One region of the Vibrio glycogenivorans genome, then DNA from elsewhere that is predicted to be linked to it. Evidence: predicted binding sites of a transcription regulator. Region 1 holds the regulator's gene; each other region holds the start of a gene.
What was found. The regulator PurR, encoded in region 1, represses purine synthesis genes. The targets are predictions, from matches to a motif close to TNANGNAAACGTTTNCNTNA.
Positions count from the first base shown of each region.

Region 2: a site for PurR is predicted at 1,697-1,716, ahead of ACSTTG_RS21645 (formate--tetrahydrofolate ligase). Genes of this name have one in related genera too.
Region 3: a site for PurR is predicted at 1,949-1,968, ahead of folD (bifunctional methylenetetrahydrofolate dehydrogenase/methenyltetrahydrofolate cyclohydrolase FolD). Genes of this name have one in related genera too.
Region 4: a site for PurR is predicted at 1,556-1,575, ahead of purL (phosphoribosylformylglycinamidine synthase). Genes of this name have one in related genera too.

Region 1 is NZ_JBPVIS010000004.1:180,419-184,614, forward strand. Features, by position in the region: gene ACSTTG_RS11540 (alpha-L-glutamate ligase-like protein) at 1-422, shown strand, start outside; gene torD (molecular chaperone TorD) at 601-1,254, shown strand; gene purR (HTH-type transcriptional repressor PurR) at 1,440-2,453, shown strand; cyclic di-GMP riboswitch class I at 2,592-2,703, shown strand; gene ACSTTG_RS11555 (TfoX/Sxy family DNA transformation protein) at 2,815-3,405, shown strand; gene ACSTTG_RS11560 (glycoside hydrolase family 3 C-terminal domain-containing protein) at 3,697-4,196, shown strand, end outside.
Region 2 is NZ_JBPVIS010000017.1:23,979-28,174, reverse strand. Features, by position in the region: gene ACSTTG_RS21645 (formate--tetrahydrofolate ligase) at 1-1,669, opposite strand, end outside; gene ACSTTG_RS21640 (iron-containing alcohol dehydrogenase) at 1,826-2,974, opposite strand; gene ACSTTG_RS21635 (hypothetical protein) at 4,182-4,196, shown strand, end outside.
Region 3 is NZ_JBPVIS010000001.1:61,036-65,231, forward strand. Features, by position in the region: gene ACSTTG_RS00255 (hypothetical protein) at 1-263, opposite strand, end outside; gene ACSTTG_RS00260 (hypothetical protein) at 807-1,607, shown strand; tRNA gene ACSTTG_RS00265 (tRNA-Arg) at 1,759-1,835, opposite strand; gene folD (bifunctional methylenetetrahydrofolate dehydrogenase/methenyltetrahydrofolate cyclohydrolase FolD) at 2,033-2,890, shown strand; gene ACSTTG_RS00275 (hypothetical protein) at 3,058-3,387, shown strand; gene ACSTTG_RS00280 (nitroreductase family protein) at 3,384-4,109, opposite strand.
Region 4 is NZ_JBPVIS010000009.1:120,818-125,013, forward strand. Features, by position in the region: gene purL (phosphoribosylformylglycinamidine synthase) at 1-1,414, opposite strand, end outside; gene mltF (membrane-bound lytic murein transglycosylase MltF) at 1,755-3,329, shown strand; gene ACSTTG_RS17505 (hypothetical protein) at 3,443-3,577, shown strand; gene tadA (tRNA adenosine(34) deaminase TadA) at 3,662-4,180, opposite strand.

The DNA.
Region 1 (4,196 bases):
CCGCTTCAGATGGCAAAGCAAACTTGCACCAAGGCGCCGTCGGGATAGGCATTGATATCGCCACAGGGCGCGCTGTCCGCGCAGTACAGTTTGACCAACCGGTTGAGCACCACCCAGACACTGGTCAAGAGCTCAGTCAACTGCAAGTCCCACACTGGGAGCGTCTGCTTGAACTTGCTGCGAGTGCCTGGGAGATGACTGGGCTTGGTTATATGGGCACTGATATGGTTCTGGATAAAGAAGAAGGACCAATGGTACTGGAGCTCAATGCTCGCCCGGGATTAGCAATACAGATTGCCAACGGCAGTGGATTGTTGCCGCGATTGCAGCATATTGAGAATCTTGAGCTCCCCGCGGAATACCCGAAACCCAAAGAGCGGGTCGCCTACGCTGCTAAGCAGTTTGGTGTCTTCAACAAGTAAGTCAGTAAACAGCAAAAATGCCGCCCTCTCATCGGGCGGCATTTTTATTTATACTAACAATCGATTACGTCAGGCCTCTTAGAAATGCTGGTCTATTACTCTCATTATTGCTCCATGCCACTATTTAGAAATTAGTTATACTTATCAACATAGTGAACGAGATGTGGGGTTGATCGTGATTGAAGAAGTGAAAGCGTTTAATGATAAGCGAGCGGAGATCTACTGGTGGCTCTCAAGCCTGTTCAGTCGAGAGTTGGACGACAAAGATCTTGCCCAGTATCAAAGCCCAGAAATTCGCGCATTTCTAAGTGGCTTGGGAGAGAACCTACAGTTAAAGCAACCCGTGGCGAACTTTATTGATACACTCAATCGCCTACAAGACCGAGAAGACGCTAAATTGGAACTCGCTGCAGATTTTTGTGACTTGTTCCTTAAATCTGATAAAGAAGGGGCGCTACCTTATGCCTCGGTATATCTAGATCCTGAACATATGCTCAATGGTCAGCCCGCTCTTGAGATGAAGCAAATCCTCGCTGAGCACAACATCCAAGTTTCCCACGGCCTAAACGAGCCCCCAGATCATCTCGGTGTTGAGCTCGATTTTCTTGGCAATCTTATCATTCGCTCGAACGAACTTGAGCAAGAGCGCCACCTCGAGCAGGCTTTTGCCGAGCAGGAGCAGTTTATCCGCCAGCATCTGCTCACTTGGGTACCCCAATTTCGTACTTTATGCAAAAAACGTGACGAGTTTGGGTTCTATGCCGCAGTGAGTGAGTTACTGGTCGCCTTTCTCGAGCTGGACTGCCTATATTTATTGGGTGAGGAAAGTTAGTCCAGCTGGCGATTAAGTTTGCACCGTAAACGATAGCAGTCTAAAATGTTCGGATATTTTTAGCCGCTTTCGTGAAAGCGGTTTTTTTATTTACCCCTTAGCGAATACCGCATTTCCCTCACCATGATACGTTCGAACGCTTGAGATCTGTGCGGTAACCATAAGTACAATTAAGGAACACACCAATGGCCACTATTAAAGATGTCGCACGTCTTGCAGGTGTCTCTACCACAACGGTATCGCACGTTATCAATAAGACTCGATTCGTTGCTGAAGCTACCCAAGAAAAAGTAAACCAAGCAGTTAAGGAGCTTAACTATGCTCCTAGTGCGGTAGCGCGTAGTTTGAAGTGTAACTCAACCCGCACCATCGGCATGCTCGTCACTCAGTCCACTAACCTATTTTTCTCTGAGGTCATCGATGGTGTTGAGAGCTATTGTTACCGTCAGGGCTACACGCTAATTTTGTGCAACACGGGTGGCATCTACGAGAAACAGCGCGACTATATTCGCATGCTGGCTGAGAAACGTGTCGATGGTATCCTGGTGATGTGCTCTGATCTGACTGAAGAGCTCAACGAGATGCTCGACAGCCACCCTAACATTCCAAAAGTGATCATGGACTGGGGCCCTGAGACCTCACAAGCTGACAAAATCATCGATAACTCAGAAGAAGGCGGTTACCTCGCAACCAAATTCCTTATCGACAAGGGCCATCAAAAGATTGCTTGCCTTAGCGGCCACTTTGAAAAGGCGGCGTGTATGGAGCGTATTAGCGGCTTCCGTCGCGCGATGGATGAGGCGAACCTCAATGTGGTTGAGGATTGGATCCTTGAGGGCAATTTTGAGTGTGATACTGCCGTCCTTGCTGCGGACAAGATCGCTGCAATGGATGAAAAGCCGACCGCGGTATTCTGTTTTAATGACACCATGGCACTCGGCCTTATGAGTCGCTTGCAAGAAAACGGTATTCGTATTCCCGAAGATATGTCGGTGATCGGTTATGACAATATCGAGCTGGCCGAGTACTTCTCTCCGCCACTGACCACCGTACACCAACCAAAACGACGCGTGGGTAAGAATGCCTTCGAGATCCTCCTCGAGCGAATCAAAAACAAGGAACATGATAAGCGAGTTTTTGAGATGCACCCTGAAATCGTGGAACGTCTAACTGTTAAAGATATCAGTCATTTAGGTTAATTTGTGTACCAAAGTTAGATATTCCTGCATTTAGTGTGCAATTGACAGAAGTTGGCTAGTCTTTTTTGGAATCGGCGTCACATTATGGTTGTTGGATATGTGATACCTATCCAGCTTTTTATTATGATTTTGTCTATGCCACGCACAGGGCAAACCATCTGAAAGGGTGGGACGCAAAGCCTCCGGCCTTACCCTTCAATTACTTGAGTGAAAACTCTCGTAGTTGAAGAAAGGTAGCGGGGTTGCCGATGGTGAAAGGACACTGCATTTAGCTGTTATTAGTAGGTGTAGGGTCGGTTTCGCTAAATTCTCGGGCCTGAATTTAGGTGGCTGTTGTTTCATTACCGAGATTTACAAAACCATGGATAGACCAATTTTAAAAGACTCAATGCGCTTGTTTGAGCAGTTAGGCAGCGTAAAGTCACGTTCAATGTTTGGCGGATTTGGCGTTTTTGTCGATGACGCAATGTTTGCACTTATCGTGCGCAATCGTTTGCACATTCGCAAATGTAGTCAACTTGATGCAGAAATTACCGCCAAGGGCCTTGAACCTTATGTTTATGAGAAGAAAGGCTTTCCTGTTGTTACCAAGTATTTTCAACTCGCCGAAGATTGCCTAGAAAATCCCCAGCGTCTACTTGAGATGGCAACCGTGGCACTCGATGCCGCGAAAAAGGACAAAATTAAGCAAGAAACCGCCAAGCCGCAGCGTCTTAAAGATTTACCTAATCTGCGCCTTGCAACGGAAAGAATGCTGAAAAAAGCGGGGATCGGCAGTGTTTCTGAGCTCGAACAAGCAGGCTCTGTTAACGCTTATCGCGCGATTCAGGAAACCCACACCGTACCAGTTAACCTTGAACTGCTCTACTCTCTAGAGGGAGCACTTAGAGGCACGCACTGGTCAGTGATCCCACAGCAACAACGTGATGCCCTAGCTAACCAGCTTTGCTAAACCTTTAGAAAACTAGCTATTCATTACTTAGATTCAAGCCAGCGACTCGCTGGCTTTTTTGATCTGTGGGTATATCTAACTTCAAATTATGGATAACTTTCATTAGCTTGAATGCTAACAGAGCAGTTTCTACTTACCCACCAGCTCCCACTTCGCGACCGAACTCACAATAATTATTTATAGCAATTCAATTGTGAAAAAAAACAAATATACCTCGATGAATTAATGGTATTTTGTTAACCAAAGCATCACTAAGGTTAACCATTACTTACTTGTCGTAGGAACCAATTAATGAAGAAGTTACAAAAATCAATTGCCCTTGTTGGGATGGGAGCCGCGTGTGTCTCTGCTCAAGAGATTGACCTCTCGTTTCAAGATCACACATTGCCAATCGAAAAACGTGCTGAAATCCTTGTGTCACAGATGACATTGGAAGAAAAAGTCAGCCAACTGCTCAATGACGCACCGGCCATTCCTCGCCTTGAGGTTCCGTCTTACAACTGGTGGAATGAAGCCCTGCATGGCGTGGCGCGTAATGGTAAAGCCACGATCTTCCCTCAAGCTATTGGTCTTGCCGCTACCTTTGATGCCGAACTGGCCAAAGAGGTTGCCAGCGCTATTTCTACTGAGGCAAGAGCCAAGTTTTCTATCTCTCAATCCATGGGTAACCACAGCCAGTACGCGGGGCTGACTTTCTGGACACCAAACGTCAACATCTTCCGTGACCCACGCTGGGGACGAGGACAAGAAACTTACGGTGAAGACCCATTCTTGACCTCGCAAATTGGTGT
Region 2 (4,196 bases), on a different contig from region 1:
TGGTCATTACGTTGCCGCTTAGGGCGTAGATGAAGCCTGCGCCAGCACACAGCTTGAGCTCACGGATTGGCACGTCGAATCCTTTTGGTGCGCCCTTGATCGAGCCATCGGTGGTGATAGATAGCGGCGTTTTGGCGAAACACACGGCAAGCTTATCAAAGCCGTGCTTTTTGAGTGCAGTTAGCTGTTGCTGGGCCTTGTAGCTCATTACTACGCTGCCGCCGTAACCGACTTCTGCAATGGTAGAAAGCTTTGACTCTAGTGAGTCTTGTACTGAGTAGAGTGGCTTGAAGTTACTTGGCTTGTCACACTGAGCTACAACTTTGTTTGCAAGCTCAACGGCACCTTCACCACCTTTACCAAATGCTTCACTAATTGCTACCTCTACATCAAATGGCAGCGCTTCAATCATCGCTTTCAGTGTCGCAAGCTCTTGCTCAGAGTCTTGTGGGAAGCGGTTAATGGCCACCACCGCTGGCACGCCGTACTTATTGACGTTGTTGATGTGCCATTTCAGGTTCTCAAAGCCTGCTTCAAGCGCCTTTTGGTCAGCGTCGAAGATAGACTCAGGGATCGCTTGACCTGGCTTGAGATTGTAAAGACCTGAGTTGGCTTTCAGTCCACGTAGAGTCGCCACAATCACCGCACAGTCAGGGGCTTGCTGTGAGGCTTGCGCCTTAATGTTACACGCCTTTTCAAAGCCCATGTCTGAGCCAAAGCCGCCTTCAGTTACTGTGTAATCAGCAAGATGTGTTGCGACGCGGTCAGCAATAATTGACGAGTTACCGTGGGCAATGTTAGCAAAGGGACCAGCATGAATTAGGGTAGGCACGCCCTCAAGGGTCTGCATTAGCGTTGGCTCGATCGCGTCTTTCATGCTTACGGTCATCGCGCCAGCAACATCTAGGTCTTCAGCCGTTACCGGGTCACCGTCAACATTGTAAGCAACCACAACACGACCGATACGTTTACGCAGGTCTTGTAGGTCATCGGCCAGCGCAAGGATCGCCATCAGCTCAGAAGCTGCAGAAATATCGAACCCATCTTCACGCTCGAAACCGTTGATGGTTTTGTTGATTTCGTTCTTACCAACAGTGATCATGCGCAGGGCACGGTCATTGTGGTCAATCACACGCTTCCAAACGACATTTTTTGGATCGATTTTTAGCGCCTTAAGGCCAGTACGCTCTTCGAATGCTTCGTAGCCTTGACGCTGCTCGTGATAAATACGTGCATCGATGGCAGCGGACGCAAGGTTGTGCGCTGCCGTTACCGAGTGAATATCACCGGTTAGGTGCAGGTTAAGCTCTTCCATAGGAGCAACTTGTGAGAAACCGCCGCCCGCAGCGCCGCCTTTGACGCCAAATACTGGACCCATTGACGGCTGGCGAATACAGGCTGCTGCATTGTGGCCGATTTTCTTCAGGCCTTGAGAAAGACCAATGGTGGTCACGGTTTTACCTTCACCGAGTGGCGTTGGCGTAATGGCAGTGACAAAGATAAGTTTGCCTGACTTGTTGGCTTGTGTGCGTTTAAGGCTGGAAAGCGACACTTTCGCTTTGTGCTTACCCAAGGCTTGGAACTCATCCTCAAGTAGGCCAAATTGTTGGGCAACGTGATTAATTGACAACAGCTCTGTCTGACGACAAATCTCAATATCTGGCAGCATAATATCTCTTTAACTAGCGATTTTGACCAAGGAAAACGTTTGCGTGAGCATAATACGAGTATTTTTCGTGATGTAAAGCCAATTCGTGTTGGAGATTTGTAAACGAAAAAACGCACCCCGAGGGGTGCGTTGATGTTTTGTTGAGTATTTCATCGATTAGGCGATAGCTTGCTCAAGGATCTGGCGACTTTGTTCTAAAGTTATACTCTGATTCTCACCGAGTGTGTGCATGCCATGGGCATCCAATTGCTCGACGACTTTGTCGACTGCTGCCTGCTTTGAGCTACCGTGCTCGTCAAAAACAGTCGCGACATTAAGGTGATGGTAGAACAGCTCGATCGAATCAATGGTGCGCTCGGCTAGGTCATCGCCTGGCTCAAGACCAAACACATTTGCGCCCATCTGCTCTAATTTAGCGCGCTTAACATCGAGCTGGTTGCGCAGCAGCGAAGGCTGAACGATGGCCAGCGAGCGGGCATGATCGACGCCCCATAAAGCGGTAAACTCATGACCAATCATATGGGTTGCCCAGTCTTGAGGTACGCCACTGCCAATTAGGCCATTGAGTGCCTGGTTAGCTGTCCACATCAAGTTAGCGCGCCATTCGTCGCTATCACGCGCATCGTAGCTCTCGCCAAGGCGTTTTAGGTTACGCAGCAAGGTCTCGGCGTAGCCTTCTTGGACCCAAGCGTCAGTCGTGGTGGTCAGGTATTGCTCACACACGTGTACCCACGCATCAACCACGCCGTTGATCAGCTGTCTTTCTGGCAGCGTTTTCATCGTATCTGGGTCTAGCACGGCAAACTTAGGCTGTACAAATGGGCTGAGAAACGCCAGTTTATCTTGGGTTTCGGCCTTGGTGATCACCGCGCCCATGTTCGACTCCGAGCCGGTTGCTGGCAAGGTTAACACTGCGCCAAGTGGCAGCGCTTGGTCGACAACATGCTGACCGGTTAGGATATCCCAGCCATCACCGTCATAGAGAGACGCTGCAGCGACATACTTGGAGCCATCGATCACCGAGCCACCGCCAACCGCGAGGATAAAGTCGATCTGCTCAGCTTTGACCTGTGCCACCGCTTTGTCCATCGTCTCTTTGGTCGGATTAGGCTCAACGCCTGAAAACTCGCTCCACTGATGCTGGGCAAGCGCTTGAGTGAGTTGGTCGTAGACGCCATTGCGCTTGATTGAGCCGCCACCGTAGATCACAAGGACTTTGTTGTCTGCCGGAATCGCTTGCGCGATGGCCTCAATTTGGCCTTGTCCAAAGTGGATTTGGGTTGGGTTTGCATAACTGAATTTCATTGGTCGTTTCCCTTATCTGTCGGCGTGATATCAGTGCAGGAGAAGCACCAAACCCTGATTCGCCGTTTGCCAGTGACAAATTCAATATGTGAATGAAATCGGCAAAGATCAATCCCTAGCACAGACATTTTTACACCGAGCACAGCTTAATTGGAAAGGCTCTCTCAGAGCGATGGTCTGATAGCAGTGGTCCAACCATAAAATGCCGAAACTCAACTCCATCTATTTTTGCTTGGAAAATCTCGTCTGATAAGGATTCAATTCATTGACGTAACGGATCGCTAGAGGAATAGCAGGACCTCTCAATATGGGTTTTGGTATATCGTCTTACCATCTAGCGCCAGATTACATAGCTAAATTTAAAATAAGTACCCACAGATCCATATTACGCTCAACGGTTTACCATCTCGTAGACAGTAGGAAGCGTTGCTTTCGCGGGAGCTTCAGCTTAGTTTCTGTCGATTCCCTGCTAATAGTCCGTTGAGGGGGGAAAGCTCGAGACCGATCACTTAGTGTTAGCCGCGCGTCGAAGCCAAATCATAGACAAAACCCAATTGCCATATTCATTAGACTGCTTATGTTATTTTACAGCTAAACCCTGAATGAGGCATGGGTCTAAGCCAATAAATGAATATGCTATTGGAGGAGTTAGGGATAAAGCTGGCTGTTGCTCAAGTAGTTGGTGATATTCAAACACTGTAGGCACTGGTAACTGCAAACTTGGGGTTCACTGTTGTTCCGGGAAGTGTAAAGCATATCACTTTTTGGGAACTATCAGGGGAAAACAGCTCGTGAGATGTAGCTCTAATTTGGAATGAGAAGTTGGAGTGTATAGCAAAAGACAACTTTATCCAATTTGTTGAGCAGACTTTAAACCAATGCTATTGATTTTAAAGATATGCCGACACTACCTACAACAAGGGCATGCTGGCACTGTTCTTGGGAAACACGTCTTTGCCCTATTATTCTTTAGCTACAACAGTATGACCTTACATTACCTCATTCTAGAATGTCGACAATATTCATTACTGAATCTACTAGATGGATAATTATCTCAAGAAAGCTATCCTCCGACAAAATCAGTACGAATCACGATCTCAATATTAATAAGTTTTTATTTTGCTATTAATTACTATTTGTTTAGACAAGAAAGTAGTGCACTATATAAATTTAACACTGTTTGTGTATTTCACTTGAATGGAGTCTGATGATGAAATCGAAA
Region 3 (4,196 bases), on a different contig from region 1:
CGCTGGCGGTCAAGATGCCGACCGCGATCACCATCAAGGTCACGATACAAGGTAAACTCAAAGTAATTGCCCACCTGTGGATCATGACTTACTTGGATATGGCGCACTGCTTGGTTATCCCCGGGATACAGATCCGGCGCTTCAATCGGGCGCGGACCTAAAGCTTGAACAAATAACGGATAGGGGTTTGTACCGGGAATCAGTTCATTCGCATCGAGTTTTTGCTTAAATATCATCTGGCCAAATTCATCGCTGCCAATCACAGTCACCCCTTTCGTGCTGCAGGCAACTAAAAGAGCTGTACTAACACTGAGCAATAATAATCGAAAAAGGTAATGGGGAAGCCAGGGCCGGCTACGACTTGCTGCTTTTCTCAATGCAATCAGAAACATAATTTGGACAGTCCTTTACCAATATATTACTACAATAATATAAATAACCATCCAAACACTAACACTGACTATGATGCTGTAGTACTTAGGAGTGTTAATTTGTGATAGTGCTTTCTTTTATGCCAACTGTAACAAACTAAATTGCGACAGACTCGTGTTATCAAAAGCTCATCTAACCCTAGTATTCTCCTCCCAACGCTGGCCCCAAAAGCGTGAGTGAAATCACACATCAATAGCCAATCGTGAACTAGATTATGCATACAAATGCCCATGCTAGTTTCCCAGCGTGGGCAGACGAGCAAGCTTGAGCAATACCCATAATAGGATTGCAAATCGCCTACTAAGCTCATTTAAAAGAGATATCAAAGTATTTGTCCTTTTAGAGCACAGAATCGCGCAATAAAGGAGAAGAATATGAAACAAGTAGGATTAATCACTCTACACGGCATGGGCAAAATCAAACCCAACTACTATGCGACATTAGAGAAAAAGCTAAAAAACGAACTTGGTGATGACTGGCACAAGGTCTCTTTCCACAACGTGCAGTACGCACCTTATTTGCAGGAACCACAGGACAAGCTTTGGAGGGAGATGACGACCGAAACAGACAACGACCTAGATAACACTAAGTTGAGAAAGTTCCTACTTTATGGGTTCGGTGATGCTGGCTCCCTCGAGTACAGCGGTGGCCATAGTGGTGTTAAGTATCTAGAGGTACAAAGAGAGATACTCAAGCAACTTGAGCATGTGTACCTTGACCTTGAGCAAAATGAAACCAAGCCACTTATTATCATCGCACAATCACTAGGTGGCCAAGTGATCTCAAACTTCATCTGGGATGCGCTCCACAACAAGCAAATTTTCGAAACCCAATACACTGAAGACAATGAAAAAGCGCAGTTTATGAAGTTGGGGACTCTGCAAAAACTTGTCACTACAGGTTGTAATATCCCTCTATTTATTTGCGGCCTCGAACATCGGCAGTGCTTTGATAAGCCCAACGACCAGTTCACCTGGGATAACTATTATGACCCAGACGATGTACTTGGCTGGCCTTTGGCACAACTTGGACCTAACTTTGAGATAGTAAACGATCGCGCTATCAATTCAGGGGGATTATTATCATCATGGAATCCGCTCAGTCATGGTGAGTACTGGTCGGACAATGATGTTGTTGACCCGCTAGTCAGGGCGTTGAGAGCTGCGATGGAGTAAAACTCTTAATCACTACAATAAGTATAGAGGAAGGGATTTCTAACCGAGGAAGCTAAGCAAGAACTTCAAATGGTACTACTCGCATCACTAGTGTATAAATAAAACGCAAAAGCCCCGACAACTGATTAAGTTATCGGGGCTTTCATAAATATGGCACGCCCTGCAGGATTCGAACCTGCGACCACATGCTTAGAAGGCACGTGCTCTATCCAACTGAGCTAAGGGCGCGTTACAGGGCAGTAGTATAAGGCGATAAATCAGTAAATCAATGGATTTATTCAACTTTAGGATTCAAGTGCTTACTTTTAAATCACGTTTGCTTTGGTTGCTTAATTTCAGCACAACGCAAACGTTTGCCTATAGAGTTTAACATTTAGATCTGCCACAATACGCCGCGAAATGTGACCATAATCGAAAGGAATGCCATGTCTGCTCAAAATATTGATGGAAAACTGATTTCTCAAACGGTTCGCTCAGAAGTTGCCGCCCGTGTGAAGGCACGTTTGGATGCGGGACTGCGTGCGCCTGGACTGGCGGTCGTGTTGGTCGGTGAAGATCCAGCTTCACAGGTTTACGTCGGTAGTAAGCGCCGCGCGTGCGAAGAAGTGGGTTTTGTGTCTAAATCTTTTGACCTGCCTGTCACCACCAGCGAGCAAGACCTGCTCACACTTGTTGAGCAGCTAAATCACGATCCGGAAATCGATGGAATTTTGGTTCAGTTACCGCTTCCGGCCGGCATCGACAGCACTAAGGTGCTTGAGAGCATCACGCCTGAAAAAGATGTTGATGGCTTCCATCCTTATAACATTGGTCGACTTGCTCAACGTATTCCTAAGCTGCGCTCTTGTACGCCAAAAGGCATTATTACCCTACTCGAACGTTACAACATTGAAACGCGCGGCAAGCATGCCGTGATGGTGGGTGCATCGAACATCGTCGGTCGTCCAATGAGCTTGGAGCTTCTATTAGCTGGTAGCACCACCACCACGTGTCACCGTTTTACTAAAAACCTTGAGCATCACGTTCGCCAAGCGGATATCGTGGTTGTAGCGGTGGGTAAACCTAATTTTATCCCTGGTGACTGGATCAAACCGGGTGCAGTCGTGATCGATGTTGGCATTAACCGTCTTGATGACGGATCACTGGTGGGTGATGTTGAGTATGATGTTGCAAAGCAACACGCAAGTTTTATTACACCAGTGCCTGGTGGGGTGGGTCCGATGACGGTGGCAAGCCTAATTGAGAATACCATTATTGCTTGCGAGCAGTTCCACACTGAGTAAAAGTGAGTTAATTACTTCAGCCCTAGATTTTTAGGGCTGAAGTGTTTTTACCCACTTTGTTGTGCACTAGCGCTGAGATTGGTCTGACACTAATAACAAATGACACATTCCTGTAGTAGAATGACTGCCAAACTAGGTTACAGCGTCAATTATTCGATATTCTCACAATGCTAAAACACAAACTTCTGGCCACTGGTGCCCTACTTTTTCTTACTGCCTGCTCAAACAGCCAATCGGCACAAATGGGTATGCGCAGCAGTGTGATTTATGCTTACCCACAGAACATGAGCAACATGCAGTTGTGTGAGACGCTCTATTTTGGCCGCCCTACGACGCAAACCAAAGCGGCAATTGGAGCCGAGTTTAACCGCCGAAGGTTATCTAAATCGTGGTGCGAAAAGCAATATCGCATGAATTATCTTGAGCGCCTAGCACGCTCAATTACGGCCCCATCAGAGCCGCAACCTGAGGTTACCCAACCAATTCAATTGAATTAGTGGCGCGTGATCACTGCTTGATTATCGACGCGGTGGCGCTCGCTATAGATGCCGTCTTCAGCGCGCACCCCGCAAGAGATAATCATGGTGATCTCATCTTGGGTGTCCAGATTGAGCAGCGACTTAACCCGCTTTGAGTCGAACCCTTCCATCGCGCAGGTGTCATAACCCATATCACGCATCGCAAGCATAAACGTCATCGAGGCGAGTGACGTACTCTTGTGCAAGCAGACCCGCAAGTCTTGTTTACTCACTTCACGGACCATGGGTTTTTTACGCCCGATCCACCAAGTAAACGCCTTACGTATCAAACCACGCACGCCAAACTGATCATTGTTGTACAGAGTAGGGATCAACTTTTCGTAGTATTTGAGTGCCCGCTTGGCCGTGGCATCTTCTCTTCCGGCAAAGGCATGGCGAACCTGCTCTGCGTTCATCTTCGCACGCTGTTGCCAGTACTGAGGGGTCACCGTGACAACCACCAGCTCATTAGCCGTTTTGGCGGCGTTTTGACCCATGCAATATTCAGCCAGACGTGCCCGCTTTTCACTATCGATCACGCGATGAAAACGCCATAACTGCATATTGCTGCTATTTGGGCTCATGAGTGCCAACTCTAGGGCATGCTGCACGTCATCGTGGTTAAAATCAGCACTGGAATCGTATTTTCGTACCGAGCGGCGTGTTTGCACTAAATCTGTGTAATGTTTACTGATAGCCATCAAAGCCTACTACCTTGGGATTAGAGAGGCGCATAGTATACCCAATTGGTCTAAAGTTTGTTGTTTTTCAGCAGCTTCACCGAGGCG
Region 4 (4,196 bases), on a different contig from region 1:
GCTGTACTGAAGCAAAATCTAGGTCTTCTGCCGACTGACCAGACGCCATTGAAGACGCAGCGCCGCCGCCCAGACCGATGTTCATCGCAGGGCCACCTAGCACGATAAGTTTCGCGCCAACTGGGATCTCTTTCTTCTGTACGTGCTCGTCACGGATGTTACCCATACCGCCGGCAATCATGATTGGCTTGTGGTAGCCGCGCACTTCTTCACCCGCGTGAGAAGTCACCTTCTCTTCGTAGGTACGGAAGTAACCAAGTAGGTTTGGACGACCAAATTCGTTGTTGAACGCCGCGCCGCCCAGTGGGCCTTCTAGCATGATGTCTAGGGCGTTAACGATACGACCTGGCTTACCGAAATCTGTTTCCCAAGGCTGCTCAAAACCTGGGATACGCAGGTTTGACGTAGTGAAGCCAACAAGACCCGCTTTTGGCTTACCACCAATACCGGTTGCGCCTTCATCACGGATTTCACCACCAGAACCTGTCGAAGCACCCGGCCATGGAGAGATAGCAGTTGGGTGGTTGTGCGTCTCAACCTTCATCAGGATGTGCGCATCTTCGTTGTGGTAGTTGTACTGGCGAGTCTCTGGATCTGGGAAGAAGCGACCCACTTTAGAACCCGTCATCACCGCCGCGTTATCTTTGTAAGCTGATAGCACGTGGTCTGGCGTGGTTTCGAAGGTGTTCTTGATCATCTTGAACAGAGACTTGTCTTGCTCTACACCATCGATGGTCCAGTCAGCGTTGAAAATTTTGTGGCGACAGTGCTCTGAGTTTGCCTGAGCAAACATCATTAGCTCGATGTCGTTCGGGTTGCGACCCAGCTTAGTGAAGTTCTCAACTAGGTAGTCGATCTCATCTTCAGCAAGGGCAAGACCAAGAGAAACGTTTGCTTCTTCTAGCGCCGCGCGACCGCCAGTTAGGATATCTACGTGAGCGACAGGTGCAGGCTCTGCAACAGTAAATAGCGCTGCTGCTTGCTCAAATTCCGTGAATACCGCTTCCATCATGCGATCGTGGATCAAAGCTTTCACTGCCTGAACTTGCTCGTCAGATAGTGCTGCTGATGTCTCAACGTAGTAAGCCGTGCCGCGCTCTAGACGTTTTACTTTGTCTAGGCCACAGTTGTTAGCGATATCAGTCGATTTTGATGACCAAGGCGAGATAGTGCCTGGACGAGGCGTCACTAGAAGTAGAAGACCTTCTGGCGCGTGCTCTTCGATCGTCGGACCGTAAGTCAGCAGCTTCTCAAGCTTCTCAATCTCTTGAGCGTCAAGATCCGCTGTTAGGTCTGCAAAGTGCATAAACTCGGCGTAAATACCTGTTACAGGTAGGCCTTGTTCACGACAAAGTTCCAAAAGTTTGTTTACTCGAAACTCAGAAAGAGCTGGGGAACCACGCAAAATTCTCATGTGCTTAGGTCTCTTATGCAATGTATTAAGATAAAATTAGCCTAAATTCAATAACTTACCATCGCAAGCTTTGAACTTATGTCAATGTCATCTCCCTTTTGCGGGCGCATTATAAAGGATTTAGATTTGTGATGTAACACCCAAAGCAACCGTTTGCGTCATTTTTTTTCATTTCGCTGCGCTTGGTCATTTTTGGGCGTTTATTTGCTCCCCGCTGCAAAGGCTTTGCTCCCCCTGTAATAGCTGTTATACACTCTTGCTAAACACTGTCCCTAAGTGAGCTCAAGGTGCAGACCTCCAAGTTTGCTTGGGTATATAAATCCTGTTTGACGTTGGTTGTATGCTTAATAAAACTCAAGTTTTTCTCGCCACTCTGCTGTCGAGCTTATTGGTTATCACTGGTTGTCAGTATGACTCCACTCCACGCAGTGAGCTGCAAGAGATCAAAGATCGCGGCGTGCTAAGGGTGGGCACGGTCAACAACCAACTCTCCTATTACATTGGCCCAGAGGGACCGGCAGGACTCGATTATGAGCTAGCGCGCCAGTTTGCCAAGGAGCTTGGTGTACGCCTTGAAATGCGCCCGGCGTATCGAATGTCGAACCTCTACCCAGCCCTGCAAAAGGGTGAGATTGATATCATCGCCGGGGGACTGACCCAATCAAGCAGCCAACATACCCCCTTTCGAGCCGGTCCTGCCTACTACTATGTCAGCCAACAGTTGGTGTACAAAACGGGCACCTGGCGTCCGCGTAATCTTGATCAGTTGGTGGAGCGATTACCTCAGCTGCTTGCTGATAGCGATATCGAAAACACCCTAAGCATCGCCGATAACAGTGACTTCGCCCGTACCTTTAGCAGCATCAAACAGCTTAATCCCAGTTTTCAATACGCGATGGCAGAAGATACTGATGTCAGCCAACTGTTGCAGGGGGTATCGGCGGGTAAACTGCAATTTACCGTCGCAGATTCAGTTGAGCTTTCTCTATCGCAGCGCATTTATCCAGAGCTAGCGATTGCGTTTGAGTTGACCGAGGATCAACCCGTGTCATGGCTGCTGAGACGCTCGGATGATGAGAGTCTGTACGCGCTATTGATTGAGTTCTTTGGCTACAGCAAACAAAGTGGTTATCTTGATAAACTCGAAGAGAAGTACATTGGCCATATTGGCAGCTTCGATTATGTCGATACTCGCGCGTTTATCCGTGCTTTGGATAATACCTTGCCCAAATACGCGCCACTGTTTCAGCAATACGCTAACGAATTTGATTGGCGCCTGCTCGCGGCACTGGCTTATCAGGAGTCACACTGGAAACCTCACGCTAAGTCACCGACCGGTGTACGCGGCATGATGATGCTGACCTTGCCGACCGCTAAGAGCGTTGGGGTGACCAATCGACTCGACCCTGAGCAATCCATTCGTGGTGGTGCTGAGTACCTGCGCCGCATGGTCAACCGTATTCCAGACTCGATTGCTGAGCATGAGAAGATTTGGTTTGCCCTAGCCTCCTACAATGTCGGCTACGGGCATATGATGGACGCTAGACGCCTAACTCGCGCTCAAGGGGGCAACCAAAACGCTTGGGCGGATGTCAAAGAGCGACTGCCACTGCTGAGACAGAAGAAATACTATAGCCAAACTCGCTATGGCTATGCTCGTGGCGACGAAGCGCAGCAATACGTGGAAAACATTCGCCGCTACTACCAGAGCATCATCGGTCATGTGGAGAAACACCCGGAGCTTGAGGGTGATGGCAACCAAGAGTTTGTCGTGATTGAGCCTGTGATCTCAGCCATTCATCGCGAAGTCTCTGAGCCGATTGATAGCCTAGAAAGCCGGAACCTAGAAAATCAGGATTCAGAGGTTGTAACAACGGACGAGCTCAATTCAGCACGATCAACTGCTCAAAACTAGTAATGCCTTAAAAATCGCTAGCAATCCACTAGCGATTTTCCTTGAGTTATTACACTAAAGCCCTAATATAGGGGTTTGTCGTTATTTTACGACTATTGAGTTTGGAGGTTAGTATGCTTAGAAGAAGACGACTATCTCAGCGCCTCAATAAAACAGTTTCCGCCAACCGTCGCAAGCGTGTGCTTGCTGCCAACAAAAAGAAACTGATCAGACGCAATAACACCTTCGTGCAAGTCTTGTCACGCTAAGGTTTTGCGCCAGATAGCATCGCGCTAGGTAGCCAAAAGACGTTGCTCGGGATAAAAATCACACTCGGGCAACCATCCTCCCCTTTATTCCTCTTGATCCCTTTTTGCCTGTTTCAAGGCTTTAATCTCTTTGCGGCGACGCTTGAAAAATGCCTGTAGCTGCGCACGACATTCATCAGCAAGTAACCCACCTTGGACTTCGGCGTAATGAAAAGCCGCATCACTACTGAACAAGTTAAGTACGGTTCCCGCCGCACCGGCTTTGAGATCGCTGGCACCAAATACCACTCGCTTGACGCGACTGTGCAAAAGCGCCCCAGCACACATTGGGCATGGCTCTAATGTGACGTATAAGGTGGTATCCAATAACCGGTAGTTCTCGAGCACCTTCCCCGCTTGACGCAGAGTCTGGATCTCCGCATGCGCCGTCGCATCATGGTCGATAATCGAGCGGTTATAACCTTGAGCGACAATCTCACCATCTTTGACCAGTACAGCACCCACGGGCACCTCGCCCTGCTCCTCAGCGCGAGCTGCAAGCATCATGGCATGGCGCATAAAGTGTTCGTCTTGCTCACTAAACACGTTATCTATCGGCTCCATTGTTGACCTTTACCCT